DNA from 2 places in the Pseudomonas helleri genome. Region 1 is predicted to be linked to the other one. Evidence: riboswitches for the same ligand, from Rfam matches in the RefSeq annotation. Region 1 holds a riboswitch; the other holds the start of a gene.
What was found. A riboswitch is a leader RNA that binds a small molecule or an ion and turns the genes downstream of it on or off. The one in region 1 is predicted to bind cobalamin.
Positions count from the first base shown of each region.

Region 2: another riboswitch for cobalamin. It lies ahead of cobO (cob(I)yrinic acid a,c-diamide adenosyltransferase); the one in region 1 lies ahead of cobW (cobalamin biosynthesis protein CobW).

Region 1 covers NZ_CP174501.1:2,657,164-2,661,331, reverse strand. Annotated here, with positions in the region: gene cobN (cobaltochelatase subunit CobN) at 1-737, opposite strand, end outside; gene cobW (cobalamin biosynthesis protein CobW) at 741-1,811, opposite strand; cobalamin riboswitch at 1,905-2,104, opposite strand; gene ACJJU9_RS12035 (glycosyltransferase) at 2,230-3,534, shown strand; gene cobF (precorrin-6A synthase (deacetylating)) at 3,529-4,168, opposite strand, start outside.
Region 2 covers NZ_CP174501.1:1,319,846-1,324,013, forward strand. Annotated here, with positions in the region: gene ACJJU9_RS06095 (PQQ-dependent sugar dehydrogenase) at 110-1,414, opposite strand; cobalamin riboswitch at 1,543-1,790, shown strand; gene cobO (cob(I)yrinic acid a,c-diamide adenosyltransferase) at 1,872-2,483, shown strand; gene ACJJU9_RS06105 (cobyrinate a,c-diamide synthase) at 2,494-3,807, shown strand; gene bluB (5,6-dimethylbenzimidazole synthase) at 3,804-4,168, shown strand, end outside.

The DNA.
Region 1 (4,168 bases):
CAGCCCGGCTCTTTAAGGCTGGCCACCGCCATCGGCAAAGGGTTTAGCCCGGCCGCCTGTAAGCGCTGGCAAAACACATCGACAAATGCGGTATTGGCCGCCTGCAAGTGCGAGCGATAGAACAGCAATGCCGCTACCGGCTGCCCGGCTTGCCAATCGGCTTGCCAGTGAGCAAGTTCGGCGCTGCCGTGCTGCGGGTGGTAGATGGCCGTACGCGGCAAGGTTTGTGGCTCGCCCCACGGATAATCGCGCTCCAGCCACAGACTGGCCAGGCAACGATAGAGTTGCAACGCGTTTGTCCGCCCGCCCTGGCGTAAAAAGTGCCACAGGCGCTCGGCGTGTTCGGGGGGTACGGTGCTCAACGCGCTGAGCTCCGGATCGGGCCGGTCATCGCCCGGCACCAGAATCAACGTCACGCCGCGTTCGGCCAACTGCATCAACCGCTCGATGCCATAGCGCCAGTAACCAATGCCGCCGTGCAATGACAGCAGAATCACTTTGGCGTGTTGCAGCACCTGATCGACATACAGATCGACCGAGCCGTGGTTTTGCACCTGCATCGGGTTAGCCAGACGCAGGCTTGGATAATCTTCAGGCAACTGCTGCGCGGCGTCCGCGAGCAGTGCAAGGCTTGAATCACCGCTGCACAGGATCACCAGCTCGGCGGGGGTCTGGCCTAGGTCGGCAATGTTGTCGTCCGATACAAAGCCACCGGGCTGGGTCCTGAGCAAATGCATGGTTTAAGCGCCCAACGCTGTACGCAGTGTGGACTCAAGCAAGGCTGCGTCCAGGTCCTGACCGATCAGCACCAGTTTGGTGGTGCGTGCTTCGTCGCTGCGCCAGGCGCGGTCGAAGTGCTTGTCAAAACGCGTGCCCACGCCCTGGATCAGCAAACGCATCGGTTTGCCAGGAATGGCAGCAAAGCCCTTAACCCGCAGAATGCCGTGCTTGACGACCAGATCCGTGAGTGCGTCAAGCAGCAGGCGCTCTTCTGCTTGTGGCAGCTCGATGGAGATCGAGTCAAAGGCGTCGTGGTCGTGATCGTCGTGGTCATCATCGCCATCGTGGTGATGGTCGTGATGGCTGTGGCGGCTGTCGATATGGTCTTCAGAACCGGCGCCCAGGCCCAGCAGCACGTCTAGCGGCAGGCGACCGCTGCTGGCTTCGATGATTTTTACCGCCGGTGGCAGTTCTTCAGCGACTTCTGCACGAACTTTGGCCAGGTCTTCGGGGTTAATCAGGTCGGTTTTGTTGAGGATCACCAAGTCTGCACTGGCCAGTTGATCAGCAAACAGTTCGTGCAATGGCGATTCGTGGTCCAGGTTGGGGTCGAGTTTGCGCTGTGCGTCGACCTGGTCCGGGAAGGCGGCGAAGGTGCCACGGGCAACGGCCGGGCTGTCAACCACGGTGATGACCGCGTCAACGGTGCAGGCGCTGCGGATTTCTGGCCACTGGAAGGCTTGAACCAACGGTTTTGGCAAGGCCAGGCCCGAGGTTTCGATGAGGATGTGGTCGATGTCGCCGCGACGGGCAACCAGTTCGCGCATGACCGGGAAGAACTCTTCCTGCACGGTGCAGCACAGGCAGCCGTTGGCCAGCTCGTACACGCGGCCGTTGGCTTCTTCTTCGGTGCAGCCGATGGAGCATTGCTTGAGGATTTCACCGTCGATGCCCAGCTCGCCGAACTCGTTGACGATCACGGCAATGCGACGACCTTGAGCGTTGTCCAGCATATGGCGCAGCAAGGTGGTTTTGCCCGAGCCGAGAAAGCCGGTAACGATAGTGACGGGGGTTTTGGCCAGTGTTTTCATCGGATGCCCTTTGGCAAAGCGGCGGGCATACGGGACGAGAACCGCCCGGTGTGTGCGGTTACTCTTCGCCACCGGATCACCCCGCCCGGTTGAAGTAAGAATCTGGTACGAGGCAGGTCTCCTGGCTCACGGCTGGAAGTCCGCCAGCGGCTGACCTCTGCCCTGCGCCTTCCCGCTGAATCAGCAGTGGCCTGGCAGGGTTATTGACCGTTTACAGTTGCGGGGGCAGCCGCGGCATACCGCGTTCCCGTCTTAGCTTCGCGTGGCGAAGAACCTCGAAGGTGCAAGGCTACGCAGTGCTTTGTAACAGGTCAATGTTGAGCGACTATCCACGCCCACAATCGAGTTGGTCATACGTACCTGACTGCGCGACAATTGCCGCCTTTTTTCAGCCGCCCCCGGTTCCAAGGATCTGCTCATGTCGTTGCCCCGCCCTACCCACGTTCTGATCATTGGCTACGTGTGGCCCGAGCCACGCTCCTCGGCGGCGGGCGGGCATATGATGCAAATCATCGAGAGCTTCTTGCAGGAAGGCTGGCACATCACCTTCAGCAGCCCCGCCGGGATTGGCGAACACAAGGCTGATCTGGCGGCCCTGGGCATTGCTGAGGTTGCTATCGAGCTGAATAACAGCAGCTTTGATGCCTTTATCAGTGAACTGGCCCCGGATATCGTGCTGTTTGACCGCTTCATGATGGAGGAACAGTTCGGCTGGCGTGTCGAAAAACACTGTCCGAATGCCCTGCGGGTGCTGGAGACCTCAGACCTGCAAAGCCTGCGTGATGCTCGCCATCTGCAACTCAAGGCTCACTTAAAGGATCATCCCGAGCAGGATGACTTCAGTCGCCTGTTTGCGCCCTCGCCCGTGCAGACCTTCGAACACATGGCCGATGCCGATTTGGCGCAGCGAGAAATTGCCGCCATCTATCGCAGCGACCTGAACCTGATGATTTCTGAATACGAGATTGATCTGCTGGTCGAGCAATTCCACGTGCCCGCCGCCTTGTTGCACTGGTGCCCGCTGATGGTTGACAAGGTGCCGACCGAGTTCGTGCCGTTTGAGCAACGCCAGCACTTCTTGAGCATTGGCAACTTTCGCCATGCGCCCAACTGGGACGCGGTGCTATGGATGAAAACTCAGGTCTGGCCGCTGATCCGCCAGCAGTTGCCCGATGCCCAGTTGCATATCTACGGTGCCTACACACCGCCCAAAGCCACGGCCTTGCATAACCCCAAGCAAGGTTTTCACGTGTTGAACTGGGCCGAAGACGCGCTGGCCGTAATGAGCAGCGCCCGCATCTGCCTCGCGCCGCTGCGCTTTGGCGCCGGGATCAAAGGCAAAATTGCCGACGCCATGCTGTGCGGTACGCCCAACGTGACGACCCCGATCGGCGCCGAAGGCATGCACGGTGACATGCCGTGGGCCGGGGCCATTGAACAGAGCGCCAGTGCCATTGCTGCCGCCGCGCTTGAGCTGTATCAAAACCCGCAGGCCTGGCAGAACGCCCAGCAAAACGGCCAGGCACTGCTCCAGGCGCGCTACCTGCAAAGCGACCATGGCCCGGCGCTGGTGCAACGAATCAACGCGTGCCGCGCCGGGCTTGAGCTGCATCGGCGCAACAACTTCACCGGCGCCATGCTGCGTCATCATCAGCATAAAAGTACGCAATACATGTCGCAGTGGATCGAGGCGAAAAACAGCGCCAGGCCACTCACCTCATAATTCGGGTGCAAGGCACCGGCGCAGCAAGTAAGTGTCCATGATCCAGCCTTTGCGCTGCCTCGCCGCTTCACGGGTGTGTTTGATCTGCTCGCAAACGTCAGCGAGCTTGCCGGCAATCAGGATTTCATCGGCGGTGCCCAGGTAAGCGCCCCAATAGATATCGAGGTTTTCCTGGGTAAACGCCTGAAACGCGCAGTGGGCATCGAGCATCACCACCACGTTGTCCAGGTCTGCGGCGGTCAGTCGTCGCCCGGTGGTGATACGTATCGGCTGGCCAATACCGTTCAAGGGCACGCGATGGCGCGCCGCCAATGCCTGCACACTGCTGATGCCGGGGATCACTTCGTAGTCGAAGCCGGTGCAGCCATTCGCCCGCACCCGCTCAAGAATACGCAGCGTACTGTCATACAACCCCGGCTCGCCCCATAACAGAAACGCCCCCGACTCGCCCTCGGCCAGTTCATCTTCAATCAGGCGCTGGAACACTTCGGCGCGCTGCTCATGCCAGTCTTCCACGCCCTGGGTGTAGGAAGGCGTTGAGCTATCACGCTGCGGATCACTGACCTGTACCACGCGGTACGCGGGTTCGCGGATATAGCGTTCGCAGATTTCCAGACGCAGGCGCACCAGATCT
Region 2 (4,168 bases), 1.3 Mb from region 1:
TGTTCGCTATGTCCCCGGTCCATACACTCCCGAGGGAGAGGGAACCGATTTGTGTCTTTCACAACACGTGGGTTCGCCTCGATAAAGTGGGGTGAGGGTATTTAAAGGTTTACTCCCCCGACACCCGCCACACTTTGTTGCCGACATCATCGGCCACCAGCAAGTCCCCCTGTTTATCAATGACGACCCCCACCGGGCGGCCCATGGCTTTTTCATCGGAGTTGAGGAAGCCGGTCAGCACGTCAATCGGCATGCCGTCAGGCTTGCCATCGGCAAACGGGACGAAGATCACTTTGTAGCCACTGTGCGGTTTGCGGTTCCATGAGCCGTGCTGGCCGATAAATACGCCGTCGGTGAAGTTCGGCAGTGTGCTGTTTTGCGCGAAGGCCAGGCCCAGCGAGGCAGTGTGCGGGCCGACGGCATAGTCCGGGGCAATGGCTTTGGCCACCAGCTCGGTGTTTTGCGGGTTGACCCGCACGTCGACGTGCTGCCCGTAGTAGCTGTAGGGCCAGCCATAGAAGCCGCCGTCTTGCACCGAGGTGATGTAGTCGGGCACCAGATCACTGCCGATTTCGTCGCGCTCGTTCACAGCGGTCCACAGTTTGCCGGTCTTGGGTTCCCAGTCCATGCCGTTGGGGTTACGCAGCCCGGAGGCAAAAATGCGGTGGCTGCCGGTGGCCGGGTCGACTTCCCAGATCGCCGCGCGGCCTTCTTCGATGTCCATGCCGTTTTCGCCGACGTTACTGTTCGAGCCGACACTCACGTAGAGTTTTTTGCCGTCAGGGCTGGCGATGACGTTTTTCGTCCAGTGGTGGTTCAGGCCGCTGGGCAAGTCAATGACCTTGGTCGGCTGCGCGCTGATGGAGGTTTCGCCCGGTTGATACGGGAAGCGCAGCAGCTTGTCGGCATCCGCCACGTACAGGTCGTTGCCCACCAGGGTCATGCCGAAGGGCGAATTCAGGTTTTCTAGAAACACTGTGCGGGTGTCGGCTTTGCCATCGTGGTTGGTGTCGCGCAACAAAGTGATGCGGTTGGCGCTCGGCACACCTGCACCGGCGCGGCCCATGACCTTGCTGGCGATCCACTCGCGCAGCCCCTGGCTACCATCCGGCTTGGCCGGTGCATTGCTTTCGGCCACCAGCACATCGCCATTGGGCAATACATAGAGCCAGCGCGGGTGGTCGAGCCCTTCGGCAAATGCCTGCACCTGCAAACCTTGTGCGGCAACCGGCTTGGTGCCTTGCGCCCAGCCCACCGCCGGGGCGATGTTGACGGTGGGGATCAGCGTTTTGTTCGGTGCCGGCAGAGTAGGCGTGGGGCCTGTGCCGTCGGTAACTTGCAGGGTCGAGCTTTCACCGCAGGCGGCCAACCCTGCCGCTAAAACGATGACAACAGCGTGCTGGCGCTTGAGCATATGGATCTCCATGAAAACAGTGGGCGTGTAGTCATAGAGAAGCGTAGCCGTTCAAAGGTTCAGGCTGACGGGTTTGTTTGCTGCGCAGCCCGGCACCTTTAATTGACGCTCCACCCCCAACCCTCTAACCTTCGCGGCGTGTTTCAGGTGCTCTGCAACCCAAGGTTGGCAGAGTGAAACAGGGAAGCCGGTGAGGGCGCGTTTGACCCACACAACCGCTTTGATCCCGGCGCTGCCCCCGCAACGGTAAATGAGTCAACATCACGCTCAATGCCACTGTGTTCATTGCACGGGAAGGCGCGTGGCCCGGTGCTGTTCCTTATTCAGGAACGCCCACTCATGAGCCCGGAGACCGGCCTGATCCATCCAGCACCCTTGCGGCGGGCGAAGGTGTGTCGATTGTTAACGAATTCCCCCGCCTCCCGTTTGCATTTTTTAGCCCCAACGGAGAGCTGCCATGAATGAATCCCCCGAGCGCGACGAACGTCACCTGGCGCGCATGCAACGCAAAAAAGCGATTATGGACGAACGCATTGCCAGCGCTCCCAATGAGTGCGGCCTGCTGCTGGTGTTGACCGGCAACGGCAAAGGCAAGAGCAGTTCGGCTTTCGGCATGTTGGCCCGGGCCATGGGCCACGGCATGCAGTGCGGCGTGGTGCAGTTCATCAAGGGGCGTAACAGCACCGGCGAAGAGATTTTTTTCCGTCGCTTCCCTGAACAAGTGCGCTATCACGTGATGGGCGAAGGTTTTACCTGGGAAACTCAGGACCGCCAGCGTGACATCGCCGCCGCTGAAGCCGCCTGGCAAGTGTCCCGCGAGATGCTGCGCGACCCGGCCATTGGCTTGGTGGTGCTGGATGAATTGAACATTGCGCTCAAGCACGGCTATCTCGATCTGGAGCAAGTGCTGAGCGACTTGCAAGCCCGCCCGCCGATGCAGCATGTGCTGGTCACCGGGCGCGGCGCTAAACCTGAACTGATTGACCTGGCCGATACCGTGACTGAAATGGGCGTGATCAAACATGCCTTCCAGGCCGGTATCAAAGCCCAGAAAGGCATTGAATTGTGAGTGTTGAAGCATGAGAGAGTCGCGTCATTGCCCGGCGGTGTTGATCGCCGCACCGGCCTCCGGTCAGGGCAAGACCACCGTCACCGCCGCCTTGGCCCGATTGCACCGCAATCAGGGGCGTAAGGTGCGGGTCTTTAAATGTGGCCCCGATTTTCTTGACCCCATGATCCTCGAGCGCGCCAGCGGTGCGCCGGTGTATCAGGTCGACTTGTGGATGGTCGGCGCCGACGAAAGCCGGCGCTTGCTCTGGGAAGCGGCGGGTGAATCGGACCTGATCCTTATCGAAGGGGTCATGGGCCTGTTCGATGGCACGCCGTCCAGCGCCGATTTGGCCCGCCATTTTGGCGTGCCGGTATTGGGCGTGATTGACGGTACGGCCATGGCCCAGACGTTTGGCGCATTGGCCCTGGGGCTGGCGCGCTATCAGCCGGACCTGCCGTTTGCCGGGGTGTTGGCCAACCGGGTGGGCACTGTGCGCCACGCGCAGTTGCTGGAAGGCAGCTTGACCGAAGGCTTGCGCTGGTACGGCGCGTTGTCCCGCGAAACCGGGATCGAGTTGCCCAGCCGTCATTTGGGTCTGGTGCAAGCCAGCGAGTTGAATGACCTCGATATGCGTCTGGACGCCGCCGCCAATGCCTTGGCCAGCACCTGCGAGGTAGCGCTGCCACCGCCGGTGGAATTCGCCGCGCCTGAGCCGGTGGCCATTGAGCCGTTGCTGGCCGGTGTGCGGATTGCCGTGGCGCGCGATGAAGCGTTTGCCTTTACCTATGGCGCGAGCCTGGCACTGCTGCGCGACATGGGCGCTGAACTGGTGTTTTTCTCGCCGATTCGCGACACCCAACTGCCGCAGGCCGACAGTGTGTATTTGCCCGGTGGTTACCCGGAACTCCATCACCAGGCCCTTGCGCGCAATACCTCGATGCTTGAAGCGATCCGTGCCCACCATCACGCGGGCAAACCGCTGTTGGCCGAGTGCGGCGGCATGCTTTATCTGCTAGACGCCTTGACCGATGTTGAAGGTCAGCGTGAAGCGCTGGTGGGCTTGCTCAAGGGCGAGGCGACGATGCAAAAGCGCCTGGCTGCGCTGGCCTTGCAAGCCGTCGAAATGCCCGAAGGTCTGCTGCGTGGTCACACTTATCATCACTCGTTGACCAGCACCGAACTTGAGCCCGTTGCGCGGGGGCTTAGCCCCAATGGCGGGCGCGGTGCCGAAGCGGTGTATCGCGAAGGGCGTATGACGGCGTCTTATGTGCACTTTTACTTTCCGTCCAATCCCCAGGCCATTGCCGCGTTGTTCGCGCCGTGCGCTGTGAAGGTGCCATGAGCGACAACGCATTTAGCCCTGAAGAAAAGGCCGCTGTGTACCGCGCCATTGCTGAGCGCCGCGATATGCGCCACTTCAGCGGTGGTGAAGTGGCGCCCGAGTTGTTGGCCCGCTTGCTCGAAGCCGCGCATCAGGCGCCGAGCGTGGGCCTGATGCAGCCGTGGCGGTTTATCCGCATCACCGACCGTGAGCTGCGCGGCAAGATTCAAACCGTGGTCGAAGCCGAGCGGGTACGCACCGCTGAGGCTTTGGGCGAGCGCTCAGACGAGTTCATGACGCTCAAGGTCGAAGGCATTAATGACTGCGCCGAAGTGCTGGTGGCCGCGTTGATGGATGACCGCGAAAAGCACATTTTTGGCCG